Regions from separate parts of the Teredinibacter franksiae genome, predicted to be linked through region 2. Evidence: predicted binding sites of a transcription regulator. Region 2 holds the regulator's gene; each other region holds the start of a gene.
What was found. Region 2 encodes PhoB, which activates phosphate uptake and scavenging genes when phosphate is short. Its sites were predicted from a motif close to TGTCATAAANNTGTAACA; they were not measured.
Positions count from the first base shown of each region.

Region 1: H5336_RS18675 (phosphatase PAP2 family protein) is a predicted target of PhoB. The motif match lies at 3,542-3,559, and genes of this name have one in related genera.
Region 3: H5336_RS15345 (TIGR00153 family protein) is a predicted target of PhoB. The motif match lies at 2,368-2,385, and genes of this name have one in related genera.

Region 1 is NZ_JACJUV010000003.1:81,103-87,218, forward strand. It holds gene H5336_RS18655 (bifunctional protein-serine/threonine kinase/phosphatase) at 1-665, shown strand, start outside; partial or broken gene H5336_RS23500 (methyl-accepting chemotaxis protein) at 1,087-1,431, shown strand; gene H5336_RS18665 (CZB domain-containing protein) at 1,450-1,842, shown strand; gene H5336_RS18670 (MJ1255/VC2487 family glycosyltransferase) at 1,856-2,962, opposite strand; gene H5336_RS18675 (phosphatase PAP2 family protein) at 2,992-3,504, opposite strand; gene H5336_RS22720 (DUF1538 domain-containing protein) at 3,974-5,854, shown strand; gene H5336_RS18690 (hypothetical protein) at 5,851-6,116, shown strand, end outside.
Region 2 is NZ_JACJUV010000001.1:2,295,067-2,301,182, forward strand. It holds gene H5336_RS09505 (GNAT family N-acetyltransferase) at 176-1,369, opposite strand; gene phoR (phosphate regulon sensor histidine kinase PhoR) at 1,405-2,727, opposite strand; gene phoB (phosphate regulon transcriptional regulator PhoB) at 2,923-3,630, opposite strand; gene ubiA (4-hydroxybenzoate octaprenyltransferase) at 3,879-4,778, opposite strand; gene H5336_RS09525 (HU family DNA-binding protein) at 4,904-5,179, shown strand; gene H5336_RS09530 (dicarboxylate/amino acid:cation symporter) at 5,197-6,116, shown strand, end outside.
Region 3 is NZ_JACJUV010000001.1:3,616,094-3,622,209, reverse strand. It holds gene H5336_RS15355 (toll/interleukin-1 receptor domain-containing protein) at 1-133, opposite strand, end outside; gene H5336_RS15350 (inorganic phosphate transporter) at 323-1,600, opposite strand; gene H5336_RS15345 (TIGR00153 family protein) at 1,648-2,328, opposite strand; gene H5336_RS15340 (hypothetical protein) at 2,534-3,421, opposite strand; gene H5336_RS15335 (class I SAM-dependent methyltransferase) at 3,430-4,191, opposite strand; gene H5336_RS15330 (zinc ribbon-containing protein) at 4,318-4,845, shown strand; gene H5336_RS15325 (DUF3820 family protein) at 4,842-5,069, opposite strand; gene hpf (ribosome hibernation-promoting factor, HPF/YfiA family) at 5,286-5,606, shown strand; gene H5336_RS15315 (DUF4404 family protein) at 5,702-5,965, shown strand; gene H5336_RS15310 (acyl-CoA thioesterase) at 6,057-6,116, shown strand, end outside.

The sequences.
Region 1 (6,116 bases), on a different contig from region 2:
CCACACTCCAGCAGCTAATAAAGGAACGTGCGCCCTTTGACATTCCCGATGCCATCGAATTAACAGAGCAAATCATTAAGGGTATTCGCGCTTTTCACCGCAAAGACACACTCCATCAAGACATAAAACCCGCCAATATTGTGATCGGCTCTCAGGGGGCCACCATTATCGATTTTGGCTCCTGCTGGGTAGCCGGTATACAGGAAGCTGGCGCGCCGTTTCAGCGAGACGAGGTGCTCGGCACACTGGACTACTCTGCGCCGGAATACCGTTATGGCGGTAATGTTGGCCATAAATCCGACCAATTTTCACTAGCGGTACTACTGTATGAAATGTTCACCCAAAAGCACCCCTATGGGGAGGCCTACAGTAAGGCAAACAGCCTGAAGAGCTTCCAAAAGCTCACTTACATTCCCGCACAAAAACATAACGCGCTGGTGCCCCCATGGCTGGACAAAGCGATGGCAAAGGCCCTGAGCATTCAGCCCGGCAACCGCTACGCCGCCCTCTCCGAGTGGCAGCTCGACCTGCAACGACCAAACCCCAATTGGACAGGAGCAGCGGGCACACCTTTTCTGGAAAAAGACCCAATGCTATTTTGGAAGATACTGGCCGGTTTTGGCTGGATGATTGCGTTGGCACTGTTTATTAGCAAAACCCTGTAGGCAATAATCAATAGGCAAAAATTACTTTGCTATACTTTTTGAGCACTCAAAAGGTAACGGCAATGCTGAATTTTATCCGTTCCTGGTTTCAGGGAAATGGCCCCACACCGCTAGAGATTGAAACGCTCGAACAAAAAGTCAAAAAGCTTGAGCAAGAGCTGCAGCTCTTGCTCAAGCCGAACAAAGCAGGCTTCGTGACCTATGGATCTCCAATGCCGCGACCATGGAGCATATTCGCGAAAGTATGGCCCAAACGACATCCACTGCCTTAGAACAGAAAAGTCAATTGACTGAATCGTCTGTAAATTACCAACAAATAAAAACTATACTCACGGCAATCAGTGAATCTCTACATGTGATGGACAACAAAACAGCGAAAGTTACCGAGGGTGTACAGGAGCTTACAGAAGTTGGTACCCAAATTGAGAGCTTTGTGACACAAATACGAGGCATATCCGACCAAACTAATCTCCTCGCATTGAATGCCGCGATTGAAGCCGCTAGAGCAGGAGAACAAGGCCGCGGATTTGCCGTAGTGGCCGATGAGGTGCGTGCACTCGCGCAAAAGTCGGCACAGGCATCTTCAGAAATATCGGACCTTATCCACACCATTACCGATAAAACAGAAGACGTTGCCCAACGCATTTCGGAAACCAGTACAACCGTTCAGCAAACATCTCAATCGACGAAAGATATATCCATAATCGTCGACGACTTTACCCATCACGCACAAAACATGTCACTAACCATTGCGCTTTCCGCCTAACGATCCTTTGTTCAAACCGTGAAATTAGATCACGTTGTTTGGAAATCCGAAGTATATCGCCGGTTTTGGGGGAAATCAGAAAAGTCGCTAGATACCTTTTCTGATCATACCGAGTGTCGGTTGGGCAAATGGTACTATCAAGGAGATGGTAAAAAATCGTTCAGCCATTTGCATTCATTTAAAGCAATAGAGGCACCTCACCGAGACGTACACACAAAGGGCATTGAAGCATTACAGTTCGCTGAGCAAAATAAAACAGATGACGCATTTAACTCACTGAGTGACATGGAAACCGCCAGCGATAAAGTTCTTACATTATTAACCGCAATTGAAAGCGATATTGTTAACACTTACACTTCAGGAACAACAACTTCAATACACCAACATAGCACAGAGGCCGAAATTTTTTAGTGTGTGTAGCTTGTCAGAGACGCCCGTTAAGGTCGCTAATACAGTGCTTTGGAGGTAAAGGGTTGGTGCAAAAACGTTCCACACCTTTCGCCTCAACCGCTTGCCACAACGACTGAATAAGCTGCTCTTTGGAACCCGGTGCTTCCCACCCACTGTTGTTTATCCACTGCGCAATAGCGTCCGCCACATTCGGATAAACCACACGGGGACCCGAAAAATGCTTCAGCCAGTCCGCCGTCACTTTGGACTCTAGGGTATCCATGGTCATGGCAAGCTTCAGCTCCTCCATGGCCCTAGCATTGGATAACTGCTCCAACTGCCCTCGTAAAGGCTTCACCAATATCTTCTTACCTAGGTGAATAGCTTCACTGGACAACTCAAAACCGGCGTTACTGATAACACCTTCACAGGTCGCAAGATCATACTTAAAGCCGTCACGTGATAGTGGCCGCAATTCAATATGGCCTCGCGTTTCCGGCTTTTCAAAATCACCATAATAGTAAAATTTGTAGTCCGTGAAAGGTTTAAGCAATGCCAATACAGCCTCAATTGACTCAAACCCGAGGTATACCAAAATTTTTCCCGCTACCACGGTGTCTTCAGTAACATCCATATCAACAATAGGCGGCAGTATTTGTTGATCAAAATGATGCCAGTGCAAACCCAAACTAGCCGCTGCAGGCGCGAACATTTCCATAATTTTTCGCCCCAAATAGTCATCGCCTCGACGCGGAACTTTATGGTCAAATGCATATTGATGACCTACACCAATACAAGCTATACCTTTACGACGAGCCGCCCATGCAGTAATAGGTTCAAAGTCTGTCAGCACAATATCGTAGGGCTTTAGATCTAGCTGGTTAATATCCAGCCACAGCTGTCGAAGGCTGGTCTTTTTTAGCGTTTTCCAAACATTTATTTTCCCGGCTTGGTGGGCAAACGTTAATCCACGTTTACATTGCCAACTACCAAATTCTTCCATATCAAAATAGTTTGCCCTGTCTCTACCAGAGAACAAGTAATCAACTTCAATACCATATTCACATAGGTATTTATTTAAAGCACGCGCACGACTCAAGTGACCGTTGCCCGTCCCCTGAACACCGTAGAGTATTTTCATTGAGTTCTCCTGTGCGCACCTCAATTAATTTAAAGAAGGCTCATTGCCAAAACACAAATAGAGTGCCCGAGCAATGCACCCGCCATTACATCCGTTGGAAAATGCACACCGAGCATAACGCGTGCAGCGCCTACACTCGCGGCCCAAGGGTATAGAACCCAGATTAACCATGGAAATTCAGCGCTCAAAGCACAAGCCACTAAAAAAGCAGCCGAAGTATGTCCTGATGGAAAACTGAACTGGTCAGAAGGCGTCACCTCACTTGTAAATCCAGGTATAGCTACCGCAGGGCGATTCCGACGAAAAGACGATTTAAAGATTAAATACAGCACACGCTCTACAAGAAATGTAACGCCCATTAACTTCGCCATATGCCATTGACCTAACAATATAAAGACAACACCCAGAACCCCGTACACAGGCCCGTCCGCCGTCCTAGAAACATACCGACTTAATACAACCGCCAATTCGCGATGCCTACGACGTAAACACCAGTCGAATGTAGCTAAGTCAATTTGATGTATATTCTGTAAAACACGCATGCTCAGCCCTCCAATGAAGGCCAAACTACCACCGAACTGTGACAGAAACATGAGGGTATTATGACGATTTGGTTACACCAGCAACAATCCAACACCTAATAAACGATATCTGTATCAATACCACCCCATATCGCAAGGGCATCAACATACACCCTCTACCGCCTGTGCTCGAACGCGCCATAACTTCCATTTGGGCTCCTCTATTAATTGATTTTAGCCTCTGCGCGATCAGGCAGGCCTTAGTGTAAGGTCAACTGCGCAGAAGTAGGCTGGTTGCCCTTCCAAGCAGATAATTCGTTCTCACTACAACCGTCAAAAACGATCGACATCGACACCCTAGAGCCTTCCCTCAAAATACTGGCACCTATCCTATTCTTACGTTATCGTGCACTCCGGCATATCTGCCTGATCCATACTAAAATCTATACACCAGTAATCTGTAAGCCAGCATCTCCGCGAGGAACTCTAGTTGAAAAACCCAGACCTGCATATTGAGTTAAGCCTCTCAGAAAAACTCAGCATTCTTTGGCCCTACATCGCAGATAACTTCTTAAGCCAAGTAAAGAGTATTTGGTTTATCGTTTTTTACCTGGCAATTTTTCAAATTCTGGTTCTTGGCCTACCTCTTGTTTACACCACAATGATTTCTGTGGGTATTTTTATCGTTGTGCTCGGGCTAATGTTCTTTATGGAAGGCCTACGACTGGGTTTGATGCCTCTGGGTGAAACCATTGGTGCAATTCTACCCCGTAATACACCCCTTTGGGGCGTGCTGTTGTTTTCATTTGTAATGGGCGTAGGCGCCACCTTTGCAGAACCAGCCATTGCGGTACTACGCTCGGCAGGAGCCGGCGTTCGTGCCGAACAAACACCCTTGCTATTCAGCTTGCTAAACGATTTCACCGGTGAGCTGGTAAGTGTTGTGGGGATTGGTGTTGGCTTGGCGGTACTTTTAGGCGTGCTGCGTTTTTACCGCAACTGGTCCCTTAAAATTCTGGTACTACCGATAGTGGCATTACTGATAGTGCTTACGCTATTCGCCAACACCATTCCGCAATTGCAGGCGGTATTAGGCCTTGCCTGGGACTGTGGAGCCGTAACCACCGGGCCAGTAACCGTTCCCCTTGTGCTAGCGCTGGGCATAGGTGTTTGCCGTATTCTAGGTGATGGTGATACCAGTAATGCCGGGTTTGGCATTGTCACTTTGGCCTCACTATTTCCGATTATTGCGGTGCTATTACTCAGCTTTTATCACTATTTTAATAACGATTATATAGGTGCAGAAAACTATACAGGCGAATACAAAATTGAAACGCTGGCAACCACCATTAAAAGTGACCAGCCCAATATGCGCTTGAACACCAACACGTTATTTAGTGAGGAAGAATATCGCCGTTATGCCGATTCTGACAACTTCAATATTAAATATGAAGTTGAATATCGAGGTGGCACCAAGCAATTGGTCGATGGCGAAATTGTTATTTCGAATGCACAAATTGTGCTAACAAAAACCCCATCCCCCATTCCGGCCCTAATGAGCAAAGACACCTGGAACCCAGCCGTTGAGATAGCTAAAGACCTTCAATCATCTTTAATGGCTTCTATACGAGCGATTGTGCCACTGTGTATATTCCTGGTGGCATCCCTGTGGCTTATATTGCGGCTCAACAAAGAAAAACTCAAAGTAGCAATGGAAATTAAAATCGGTATTGCCTTTGCTCTCATCGGCATGACTTTATTCATGCTTGGCTTGAGTTTAGGATTAACACCTCTGGGTTCACAGCTGGGCGGCAATATTCCCACAGCATTCGCAAGCCTAACACCATGGGGCGCTGAAGGTGGTGGATTTGTACCGCCTAAATTTGATACTGAAGCAACAGGAAAAGTTATCGCTATTATTTTTGGTTTTTTCCTCGGTTATGGCGCCACCTTGGCAGAGCCTGCATTGAACGCACTAGGTAACACCGTCGAGAAAGTGACCGTAGGCGCCTTTAAAAAACGCCTACTTATGCACTCCGTTGCCTTCGGTGTTGGAATGGGTATTGCTACGGGCGTAACCAAAATCGCCTTCAATTTACCGCTGATAAACCTCTTAATTCCGCCCTACCTTTTATTGTTACTTCTTACTTGGTGGTCTTCTGAAGAGTTTGTCAATTTCGGCTGGGATTCAGCGGGTGTAACTACCGGCCCCATTACCGTACCCCTAGTTTTGGCGATGGGCTTGGGGGTAGGTGCTGCGGTACCCGGTGTATCCGATGGTTTTGGCATTTTAGCTCTCGCATCGGTCGGCCCCATTATTACCGTGCTCAGCGTTGGGCTTATTGTTGCACGAATAAATAGAGATCAATGATGGCAGCGTTTATTGAGAAAACCGGCTTTTCCGTGGTGAGCTTGATCATTCCTCAAGCTCGCTTACACAATTGTTTAAAGCAGGTTTTAAGCCAGTGGCCCTATAAAGTAATTCAATTTGACTGCCGTGGCACCATGATTAGAGAACACTGGTTCCAGGCTTTTTTACCTACAATGAACCCAGAGTGTGAATACTTACAGCTTCTTGTCTGTGATAAAGACCTTAGTGCGTTTGTACAATTTTGCATAGAGGTCAATGACCT
Region 2 (6,116 bases):
ATATACTCCAGCAATAGGCTTTAAAGAGCCCACCAAAATACGGCTTGAAACTTAAAATGTCGAGACACCACGCCTAGTATTTGGCCATTTTTACGATTATCTTGTTCTAAAAACACCACAAAACCAAACCAATTAAACGGCGATCACCATCACAAAAAGCACGCTTAGACTTATATCAAAAGTTCTCAAGTAATTTTTCACTAGACACAACATTACACCCTTCTTTGAACGGCAAATAACGCCTGCCATCTTCACAGTAGGCGTTATTGTGCTGCTGCTCTTCCACTACAAAGTGTTTCACCGCATTGTGTAATTCAGGGATTTTCAACCAATGATAGGAGCAGGTTTTAACCGGCGTAAACCCACGCTGTATTTTATGCTCTCCCTGAGCACCAGGGTCAAAACGCTGCAATTTTTCTTTTATCGCGTAGTCAATACCCTGGTAATAACAGGTCTCGAAATGCAGGCCATCAAGATCTTCCTGCGTACCCCAATAGCGACCGTAAAGTGTGCTGCTGTCTCTAAGGTAGAGAGCGCCGGCCACCATTGGGCTGTCTAGATTATGCTTATGCGCGCTACACAACAGCACTTGCTGCGGTAAGGCTTTTGCCAATTGCTGAAAAAAATCAGCGGTTAAATACCCTTGGTGGCCACTGCGTTTAAAGTAAGTCCGCTGGTACAAAAGATAAAAGCTTTTCCAGTCGTCGCTATTCAATTCAGCGGCAAGTCGCATGTTAAAGCATAGCCCCTGCGCCACAACTTTTTGACGTTCACGTTTAATGTTTTTTCTTTTACGCGAATTAAACGTCGACAAAAAATCATCAAAGCTTTCAAAGTTTGCGTTAAACCAGTGAAATTGGCACCCCTGTCGCTGGGCGTATTTTTCGTTAGAAAATAATGGCCGCTCTTTTGCGGAGGGAAATAAACAGTGAAAACCCGACCCCCCCAACTGCTCCAGCTTTTCTTGCACGGCCTGCTCAATAGTTTGAACAGCCTCTTGCTTTTGTGCAGTAGTTAAACTCGCTATAAAACCTAATCTTGGCCCGGTGGCCGGCGTGAAGGGTATTGCGCACAGCAGTTTGGGGTAATATTGAATACCCGCTCGCTGGCAGGCGTCGGCCCAGCTCCAATCGAACACATACTCTCCGTATGAATGGCTTTTTTGGTACAACGGCATAACAGCAACAACCTGCCCATTTTGTCGTACTAGCACATGCGCGGGCTGCCACCCGGTTTCAGCTGTTGTGCTTCCCGAAGTTTCAAGTGCTGCAAGAAAGGCATGTTTTGTAAAGGGGTAAGCAAGGGGCCAAAGCGCGTCCCACTCACTGGCTGAGCAATCGAGGATGGATGTTAGAAATTGTATCTGCAATTAACCCTTCCCCTCTGAACCATCAATATCGGAGGTCAGGAGTGTACTTGTTCAACCGAACTATTGGTAAAACGTTTTAACGGAAAATGACAGGAGAAGGTACTGCCCTTGTGCATTTTACTGCGAATTCTCAGCTCCGCATCATGCCGCATAAGAATATGTTTCACAATTGAAAGACCGAGGCCAGTGCCACCCGACTCCCGAGAACGCCCCTCATCTATACGATAAAAACGCTCGGTTAACCGTGGCAAGTGACGGGGTTCAATACCATTACCGTTATCTTTAATTTTTACTATGAGTTGCAGCGGAGTGAGCTCTACATCCACAGAGATTTCACGCCCATCCGGTGTGTAGTTCACCGCGTTATACACCAGGTTAGCGAACGCACTGCGAAGCTCATTTTCTTGCCCAACAAGCTGAATGGAGGGTTCACAATCAACATTGAACACATGCTGGTGGTCCCCACTCAGCACTTTCGCATCCGCAATAATTTGTTCGATTAATGGCCGCAAACTCACCGGCTCTTGGCCGGTTTGCCGGTCTTCGGTTTCAAGCCGCGAGAGCGTGAGAAGATCAGTAATCAATGAGGTCATACGCTTGGTCTGATCACGCATTTGATCCAATGCGCGCGCCCAAGTCGGCGGCAGGTTATCGGCGGCGTCAACCATCGTTTCCAGATAGCCACCTAACACCGTAAGCGGTGTACGTAATTCATGGGAGACATTTGCGACGAAGTCTTTGCGCATGCGCTCAAGATTGGCGACACGGGTAATATCGCGAACAATGACTAAACGATCGCCTTCACCAAAACGGTGTATATGAAATTGCAGAAATTCGCCTTCATGATGCTTGGAGGGCAAGTCTAAAGGCTCTTCGTACTCGTCACTGTCGTAGTAACTAACAAAGGTGGGGTGACGAATGTAGTTGGTAAGCTTGCGGCCGATGTCCTGAGGTTCAAAATCAAACTGTCGCTCGGCGGAGCGGTTGCACCACTCAATATTATCGTCATTATCGACAATGATAACGCCATCCGTGAGTGCCGACGTCATGTCCTGCACACGGGCAACCACCTGTTGCAAACGGTGCTTGCCCTTATCCGCGCGCTTAATCATTAGCTCAATATCTTCAGCAACTTCTCCCCAGATACCGCGCAATTTATGGTCTCGCAGACCGTTTACCCGAACGACGGTAACCCACTTTTCAAGTTGTTGAATTTGATAGAGTATCCAGCCGAGATACACCAATGCACCAAGGAACAGGGCCGGCCAAACAGCGCCCAGCATAAAGCCTATCGCCAGTGCCACGCACAGATACACCATCAGCCACCAGAGTTCGGTCGCTATACCCTTTCGAAACATGGAGTGGTTCTATTTACTCGGCAACCCAAAAGGCCAGTTTAGCCTAGCCGATTCTCTGCCCGTTAATTAAGCTGTTGTATGCGAACGGCCCCAATTGACTAAGCTCGCACAAAACTCCAATTTATGTAGACACTTCTACTCGCCGCAATTTTACCCGACTTCTTTTGAGGAAACCTCTAATCAATCGGCTGTCAGTTATTCAGTTGTTACCAAAAATTTATTGGAGAAGCGATAACCTGCACCACGAATGGTCTGTACCAACCTGTCGTGGCCACCCAGTTGAATCGCCTTGCGTAAACGTCGAATATGCACATCGACTGTTCGCTCTTCAACATAGACATTGCCGCCCCACACACAGTCCAGCAAGTGATTGCGGGAGTATACTCTTTCTTGATGAGTAAGGAAGAACTCCAACAGCCGGTATTCGGTTGGCCCTAACTGTATCGGCAGATCGCTGATAGTCACCCGGTGGCTAACAGGGTCTAGGCAAAGTCCCTCTACCGCGATAGGTTCGCCACTCGCCAGCGCATCGCTACGGCGCAGCACCGCGCGCAAACGGGCCACCAGTTCACGGGGAGAGAAAGGCTTGGTAATGTAATCATCGGCACCAAGATCCAACCCTTGGATTTTGTTGTCTTCTTCGCTTTTGGCGGTAAGCAGAATGATGGGAATCTCCCGAGTCACCTCATCACTTTTGAGACGTCGCGCCAGCTCTATACCACTAATACCCGGCATCATCCAATCGAGCAGGATAAGGTCTGGGCGGGCATCCACGATGATCTTATGGGCCTCCTGAGCATCACCCGCTTCCATCACGGTGTAGTCGGCCATTTCCAGCGCTACCCGGAGCATATCGCGTATAGCGCGTTCGTCGTCAACGACAAGAATCTTTTTATCAACCATGAAGGTTTCACCTTGCTTGTTGGGCATTTGCCGATGCTCCTTAAAGCTTGATCACCGGCACTAAACGGCGACCTCTCAAATGCTACCTCAACAAAAGCTTATCTTTTGAGAATAGAAGGTTCACCGAATCAACCCCAATTAAATAAAGGTTTTGTGAATCTTTTATGACACGGCCTAACAAAGCCATGATTTTCTAGCATTTGCTGTATTTTCGGTGGGAAATACAGCAAAAACACACTATTTGAACTTTATTGGTGCAGTAATTGGTAGTCCAACAGCAGGCCCACGAAAAGCACCATACCAACCCAGTTATTATTTAAAAACGCTTTAAAGCATGCTTGCCGCTCTCGATTGCGAATAAGGAACTGCTGCCACACCATCAAACAAGCCGCCAGCAAAACCGAGAGGCTATAGATCCAACCCAGCTCAAATTTCTGACCAACCATACCTAGCGCCATCACCGTCATAAACTGTAGAACGCCGGTCATTACCCGGTCAGCCTCGCCAAACAGTATGGCCGTGGATTTCACCCCGATTTTAATATCGTCATCACGATCGACCATGGCGTAAAAAGTATCATAAGCCACAGTCCACAGAACGACGGCGGTGTACAACACCCAGATGTCGGGGCTAAGCTCCCCCGCCTGAGCGGCGAACGCCATCGGCACCGCCCAGGCAAAAGCGGCCCCTAGCACTACCTGTGGCAGGTGGGTGTAGCGCTTCATAAAGGGGTAAATAAACGCCAGCGCAACGCCACCAAAAGACAGATAGACCGTAAGTTCGTTGGTAAAAAGCACCAGCACAAATGCGCTAAATGCCAGCAATACAAACAGTGCCGCCGCTTCGAAAGCTGACACATGGCCAACGACTATCGGGCGGCCAGCCGTGCGTTTTACATGACCATCGACTTTGCGATCGGCAAAATCATTAATAACACAGCCCGCCGATCGCATTAACACAACACCAGCAACAAAAATACTCAGCATTTTTAGGTCCGGAACCCCTTCTGCCGCAAGCCACAGCGACCACAACGTTGGCCACAGCACCAAGTAAATACCAACAGGGCGGTTAAGTCGCATCAGGCGAAAATAACTGATCAGTTTCCCCGGTGAGGCCGGCAGTGTGTGCTTGTTCGAGTGGGCATTCATGAATGGAGAGCTTATAGTGTTATATTGACCCGGCGAAGGTGCTCACCGAATGGGTGTCATGCATTTGAACATCATGCACATGTAATCACGGTAATATTCTACCCTTTACCCACAGTAAAATAACAATGCGAAAAACTGACCTTATCCAAACCGTGGCCAAAGCCGCAAACCTATCGTCACGCGAGGCCGACGACGCTGTGTCCAGCTTGTTCGAACAAATCACCAATGCACTCGCGCGCAACGAATCAATTTCACTTGTGGGCTTTGGCAGCTTTACCCCTAAAAAACGCGCCGCCCGTACGGGTAAAAACCCGCAAACTGGCGAAACACTGCACATTCCAGAAAAAAGGCAGGTGCAGTTTAAACCCAGCGCAAAACTGCGCGCTCTCGTCGACCAATAAATCACCAGGAGCTCAGGATGCTAAAGCTGCCTCTACACTGGCAAATTCTCATCGCCATATTCGCAGCCATTGTTTGCGGCCTCATGGTTTTCCAATTAAACGCAAACGACATCGCCGCTGGAGCCCATATCCAATCGTCCATGGCGTTTGTTGGAAAGCTGTTTCTCAACGGTCTTAAGATGATCATCGTTCCGCTGATTTTATCGTCGATTATTAGCGGGGTATCCACGCTTGGGCAGGGCAGCGATCTCGGCCGACTTGGCGGCAAAACACTGGGTTTTTATATGGCCTCGAGCCTAATGGCGATTCTAACCGGCCTGCTGGTAGTTAACCTACTCACCCCCGGCATTATCGACGGCGAACCCGCCAAAGACCGCTTAAACCTAAGCAGTACCGAGCAGGTTAGCCAGGCACTGGAAAAAATTGAAGGCAAAGGCACCGGTGATATAGCCGCCGTATTCCACCGCATGCTGCCGCCAAACATCGTAAAAGCCGCCGCCGATGGGCAAATGCTGGGGTTGATTTGCTTCGGTTTATTGTTCGGCTTCTTTATGACGCGCATCGACAACCCACTGAAAGAAACCTTGAGTAATTTCTGGCAGGGCATCTTCGAAACCATGATGGGCATTACCATGTTCATTATGAAGTTCACACCCATTGGTGTTTTTGGGCTAGTGGGCAACACCATTGCCGAAACGGGCATCGAATCTTTTTTACCGATGATGATCTTTTTTATCTGCGTTGTGCTTGCATTGGGCATACATGTTTTTGTCACTATGCCACTGGTGCTCAAATTTGTTGCCGGGGTAAATCCATTAGCGCAGTTTCGCGCCATGGCGCCCTCCCTGCTAACCGCATTTTCCACCGCTTCTTCCTCCGGCACCCTGCCCATCACCATGGAATGTATGGAAAAGAATGTGGGCGTTTCCAACCGCAC
Region 3 (6,116 bases), 1.3 Mb from region 2:
ACTCTTCATCCACGTCCACCTCAACACCCTGGGCGACCAAGTTGTTGCTGATAAAGCGACGAGCATCCATATCCCTGTGACTGTAGGATATAAACACGCGCTTGGTTTGAGAGCAGTCGGTATCGACGGTCATTTAACTGGCTATCCGTGAGCAGTATGCAAACGGGTATAAAATTACCGCCATTATTGTTTTAACACAAGAAATATAGCGTAAGCAGGGCGTTATTCAGCCGAATTTCTTCTTGCTGCAGCCCTTAAAGCTAAAAAGGCCTATGCCTAGATAATGATAAATATGTTAATGGATACGCCTGGCGCAGATTTATTACGCGCCAAAAATTGCCCTGAACACATAAAAGAAGAATATTGCTAAGCCAGCACCGGCCGGTAAGGTCACAATCCAAGACATAAATATGGAGCCGATAACCCCTAGATTGAGCGCGCCAATACCGCGAGCCAAGCCTACGCCCAATACGGCTCCAACCAACGTGTGCGTAGTGGAAATAGGTAAGCCCATGCCCGACGCAAATACCACGGTGCCCGCTGCACCCAGCTCAGCCGCAAAGCCTCGGCTTGGCGTTAATTCTGTAATTTTTCTGCCGATGGTGGCGATAACACGATAACCGTATGTGGCCAAACCCACCACAATACCCAAGCCCCCTAACAGCAGCACCCAACTGGGCATAGACGATTGAGAGGTGATAGCGCCAGATTTCACAACATTAACAATCGCCGCGAGTGGCCCAACAGCATTGGCGACATCATTGGAGCCGTGGGCAAATGCCATAGAGCAGGCCGTAAAGATCATCAGTACAGCGAACACTTTTTCAACATTAGCAAAGCGGTTATCGGGGTCGGGGGCCTCACTGGTATCAACACGACGCAGAAAGTAGAGGCCAATGCCGGTTACAATCAGGCCCATCACGAAGGCAATACCAATGTTTTCAAAGTAACTAAGTTTAAAGCCGCTGTCTTTTAATACGTGCTTTAGGCCCTTTACCATCGTGACCATAGAAATAAGGAAACCCACCAAGAACATATAGACAGGAATATAACGCCGGGCGGCCTGCTCTGGGTTCGCTTTATTAAAGATCAGCCATTGCACACTCTTGAACAGAAGAAACGACAGACTTCCCGCCAGCACGGGAGAGACTACCCAGCTACCAACAATTGTCCCCACTTTACCCCAAGCAACAATATCAGTAGAAATACCAACGGCAGCAAAACCGACAATAGCCCCTACAATTGAATGAGTGGTAGAAACCGGCCAACCGAGGATGCTAGCAATAACCAACCACACACCTGCAGCGAGCAACGCACTCAGCATGCCATAAACCAATAGGTGCGGTGTGGTTTCCATTACTGCCGGGTCGATAATGCCTTTGCGTACGGTGGAGGTAACCTCACCACCGGCCAAGTAGGCCCCTAAGAATTCGAACACCATAGCGATAAATATGGCTTGCTTGATCGTTAGGGCACCGGAGCCAACCGAGGTTCCCATTGCGTTAGCAACATCATTAGCACCCACGCCCCAGGCCATAAACACACAAAATATACATCCCAACACCAACAAGATGGTGCCGTAGTCAGCCAGGATCGACATGTTAATTTGTCCTCACGAAATTCTAAGCGTGGTAGCTTTCTTATGGTTTAACGTGCGAGTAGCTGTAGCAAGCGTTCGCCGGTTTTTTGGGCGCGATCAGCCAAATTGCCAATCCCCTCGATAATGCGGTAGAAAAAGATAACGTCTACCGGCGGCAGCTCGGATTCAATTCTGAAAAGCCCCGCGCGAATGACTATTTGCTGCTGATCGGTTCTCTGCTCTAAGACATCCAGTTCGCCAACCATATTCTCGACAACTTCCATCTCACGACCGCCAAAGCCGGTTTCTAGAAGCTCATCCAGCTCGTTAATCGCGCTACGAGCTTGGGCAACGGTTGCCACGGTACTTTGCAAGTATTCACGCACAGTCTCTCGTAGTGATGACGGGAAAACCATTTTACGGCCCAGCATCAAACCCGCTATGTCTTTGCAGCGGTGAGTCAATTTGTCTTGTTTGGTCAGCAGGTCGAGAAGGTCCGAGCGCGGTACAGGTAAAAATAGACTTTTGGGCAGATGCAGGCGAATCTGCTTTTTCATCTCATCGCCACGCTCTTCCATTTCACTGATACGGTTGTAGCAGGCCTCGGCCTTAGCCCAGTCCTCTATAACACTGGCGTCATAGAAGGCAATTAACTCATTGGCCGCTAATTCGGCTACAGCGATATGTTCTTCCATCGGCTTGATGGGCGAACGGCCAAACATCTCAGTGAGCGGATTCTTTATTTTCATAGCTATTTCCCCTAGCAAGCTGAGCACCTTTGGCGCGCATATTACACATTAATCTCATTCAGGTGACAGGTATTTTTTGATCAATAGCAAATCAACGCCAGCTGAGTACGCAGAACAAGAGTATCGGTGACACATTTTAGAATACAGGTGCCCTAAAGACATACATAATAAGCCGGCCACGGAAGCAGGCCACATATTAACCAGCTTAGGGCTCGAATGAGAACAACCGCCGAGCCCAAGCAGGATTTGCTTGCTGAAACCCAGCGTAAGTCTTAGCGGCTGTATCGCGCACAACCTCGGCACTAGCGCCGGTAAACCATGCCTTAATCGCCGCTTCTAAAGTATAGGCTTCCGGAGCCATAAGCCCGGTGGTCGTTAGCAACGAATGCGCATCTGCGCGGTATAGGTGAGGGTCAAAATAGGTTTTACTGGTACAGGCCAGAATAATTGCACTACTCGCGCCTTTTGTAGTACTCGACAAAGTCATTGCAGGCAACGAAAACTCCATCAAACCATTATGCCCAACATAGGCATGAAGCTGTGCTCCACCACCGGCATTAAGCGTAGCCACCTGGCCATTGTGCTCTACTCGAAGCTGCTCACTGTAATCACCCGCCGTGTATTCAAGATAACGCCGGATAGCCTGACGTATATTTTTCCCTCTCCAAGCGTCAGCAACAACATAAACCTCTGTCGGCTTACCGTTACGATCTAGCACTGATTTAAACGCAACACGCTCGAGAATAGCATCGCCGTCGGGGCTTTTCAGCGTGACTTTCTGCCATTCAGGCTTACCTGAAAAATAGGTTTTCACCCCATAGAGCGCGCCCCAGTATAGGTTGGTACGAGGAACATCGCCGTTTCCCAGTTCAGCGCTTACCGGCACTATTCCCTGGGAGGCGTTGTCGCACAAGGCAACCACCACATGGGCAACCAGCGGCTTACCCGCTCGCAGGTCACGTTCCATTCTCGCCTGAACCGCCTTGCCTTCGTTCGCCAAGGCCGCTGCAGCGTTACCAATGACCAAGAACAACCCCGCAATAACGGGGCACAGCCGATGAACGATTGAAAGCAACAATCGCTTGGAAGTCAATCGGTTGATTATTTTTTAACCTTCCTGAATTTTAAGGTCCAACGATCGGTTTTACCGGTTACGTCTTTATGCCCAACTTCATGCTTCAACTCATCCGCGGGGCGGTAGTGTAAATCGGTAAAATCTATCAGTTCAAATCCCGCATCTTGAATTTCCTTAATGGCCAGTACCGGGTCAAAACGACGACGGTTTTGATCATTATCGGGTTCCAAATGCCGACGAGTATGGTCGACAACACCGTAAACACCGCCGACTTTCAGCATTTTGTACACCTCATCGTTCATGCGTTTGCGGCTGTACGCATCAAAATTGTGGTAATTGCGAAAGGTAAGCACCATATCGGCGTCCGTTAACCCAGACGCTTCGTTTTCCAGTTTATAAAAACGCGCTCCGTCCGGCTTATACACTTTGCTCTCGGGGGCCAGCAGGGTAACTTTATCGAAACCGGGTTTCTGTAACAGGTCGCCCATCCAATTGGTTCCGTAGGCCACGCAAAGCTCGCCCTTATCCTTCAGTGTTGGCGCAAGAATTCGGGTATACCAACCTCCACCAGGAATCAGCTCAACCACTTTCATATCATCTTTCAACCCCATAAAACTCAAGGTTTCCAGAGGTTTACGGTTAGCATCGCGTTTTACCTGCTTTTCCGGGCGGCTATCATCCGCCATAGCGGCTTCAACTTTGGATTTCAGCGCCGCATGGTCGCCCGCAAACACCAGGGGGCAAAGAAACAAAACGGCCATACAACCTGCTGCAGATATTATTCTCATGAGAATTTCCTTAGGTTTGTCTACACTAACGTTGTTGTGGGAAAGCGGCCATAGTAATACCTTAAAGGTTAAAGAATCGAGACTATGGGCTACACTCAGAAAGGAAACCTCTGACGGGCAAGCACCATGAATGACGAGAAAGACGACAACAAGCTCGCACGCACGTACGAAAAGATGGCTACGCGAGCGCGAGAGATTTTTAACGACTCCAGTGAAAAGTCGCTAGAAGCACTGGAAAAAGCCATAGAGGCCTCCCGAGAACATTTTGTGAAACTCGGTGAAATCACCCAAAAAGAAAGCGCGCACCTAAAATATTACCTCAGGCGCGACCTGGAACAATCCGCCAAACACTTCCAAGAACTCAGCGAACAGGCAAAGAAACAATTTAGCAAACAGAACTTAGAAAACCTGCAGGCAGGCTTTTTAGATCTCACGGCTTCTGTTGCCCATGGCGCTAGCGACCTTTTTTCAAAGCTGGCCGACTGGGCTGAATCGGGCTCTAGCTATCACACAGGGCAGATAACCGCGCCAGGGATTCTCCGCTGCCGCAAGTGCGAAAAAGAAATGCATTTTCGCAAAACCGGTAACATTCCCCCATGCCCCAGCTGCCATGCCACAGACTTCATACGCACTAGCAGCAACCCCGAAGGCTAATGAACTTCGGGGTAATTTCGCAAGGGATCAAGAATAGCTTCTTGACCATTTACCTGAATCTCTAGTGCATACGCTAATAGTTCACCTAGCTCCCCCGGAGGAAAGCCTTTATTCGAAAACCAGAGCAAGTACTCCTCCGGCAGGTCAATCAGTACCCGGCCCTTGTAACGGCCAAACGGCATTGCCATGTTTGCGAGTTTAATCAAATGTCGCTTTTCCAGCATGGAGATCTAATTCCCTTGACGAATAAAGAACGCTATTCAACAGAAAATATTGCGCCGCGACAACATCTGCGGCACAGGTGCTTGAAAAACCCCTTCTAACCCCATAGGTTAGAAGCTGTTGATCACTTATCACGATCAACCCTCTGGGGAAGCCATTAGCAACCCCTCTACATGTGCCACGAAGTCCACCCTGAGGACAACAACAGGAAAGGTTATATGCAAATAAATATTTCTGGTCGCCATGTCGATATCACTGACGGTATCCGCAACTCCGTAAATAACAAATTCACCAAGGTACACAGCCATTTCCCCCAACTAGACGCTTTGTCCGTTATCGTCACAGTTGAAAAAAACGAGCAAAAAGTTGAAGCCCAAACCCAATATCTGGGCGCCCCCGTTTCCGTTCACGCCTCTAACGAAGATCTGTACGCAGCCATTGCCGGCTCTGCGAAAAAACTGGAGGCCGCGCTAAGCCACCGCAAGGGGTCGGTAAAAGCCCATCAACACGAAAACCCGATGAAAACCCAGGAACTCTAGGCCGACGAAGACCCGTTAAGCCCTCTATACTGACAGGGAGAGTTGCGCCTATTGCGAACTCTCCCTAAACCATCATTCGTCAGAGGCACACCGCTATGACCGACGAAACCAGCAGATTGAAAACCCTCGCCGGTGAGTTACTCGATGAACTAGGCAAAGCCGATGCGCCAGACGTTGAGGCACTGGAGCTGCTGCAAAACCTCGATGCCCAGCTGCAGGATGTTATTGAGCGCAGCCAGGACAGTAACGAAATCACCGATTTATTGACAAACCTTGAATCAAGGTTTGCGGTACATCATCCGGTTGCTGAGCGTTATGTTCGCGACATTATCGATTCGTTGAGTAAAATGGGGATCTAAACCGTCTTTTGTCTAACTCAACACAAGTAGCTTGCCTGTGACTAACATTTATCGACCCGTTTCCGATTCACAAGTTATTCTCAAAGAACTGATGGTGCCGTCCTACGCCAACTTCGGTGGCAAAGTACATGGGGGGATTATCCTTTCGCTT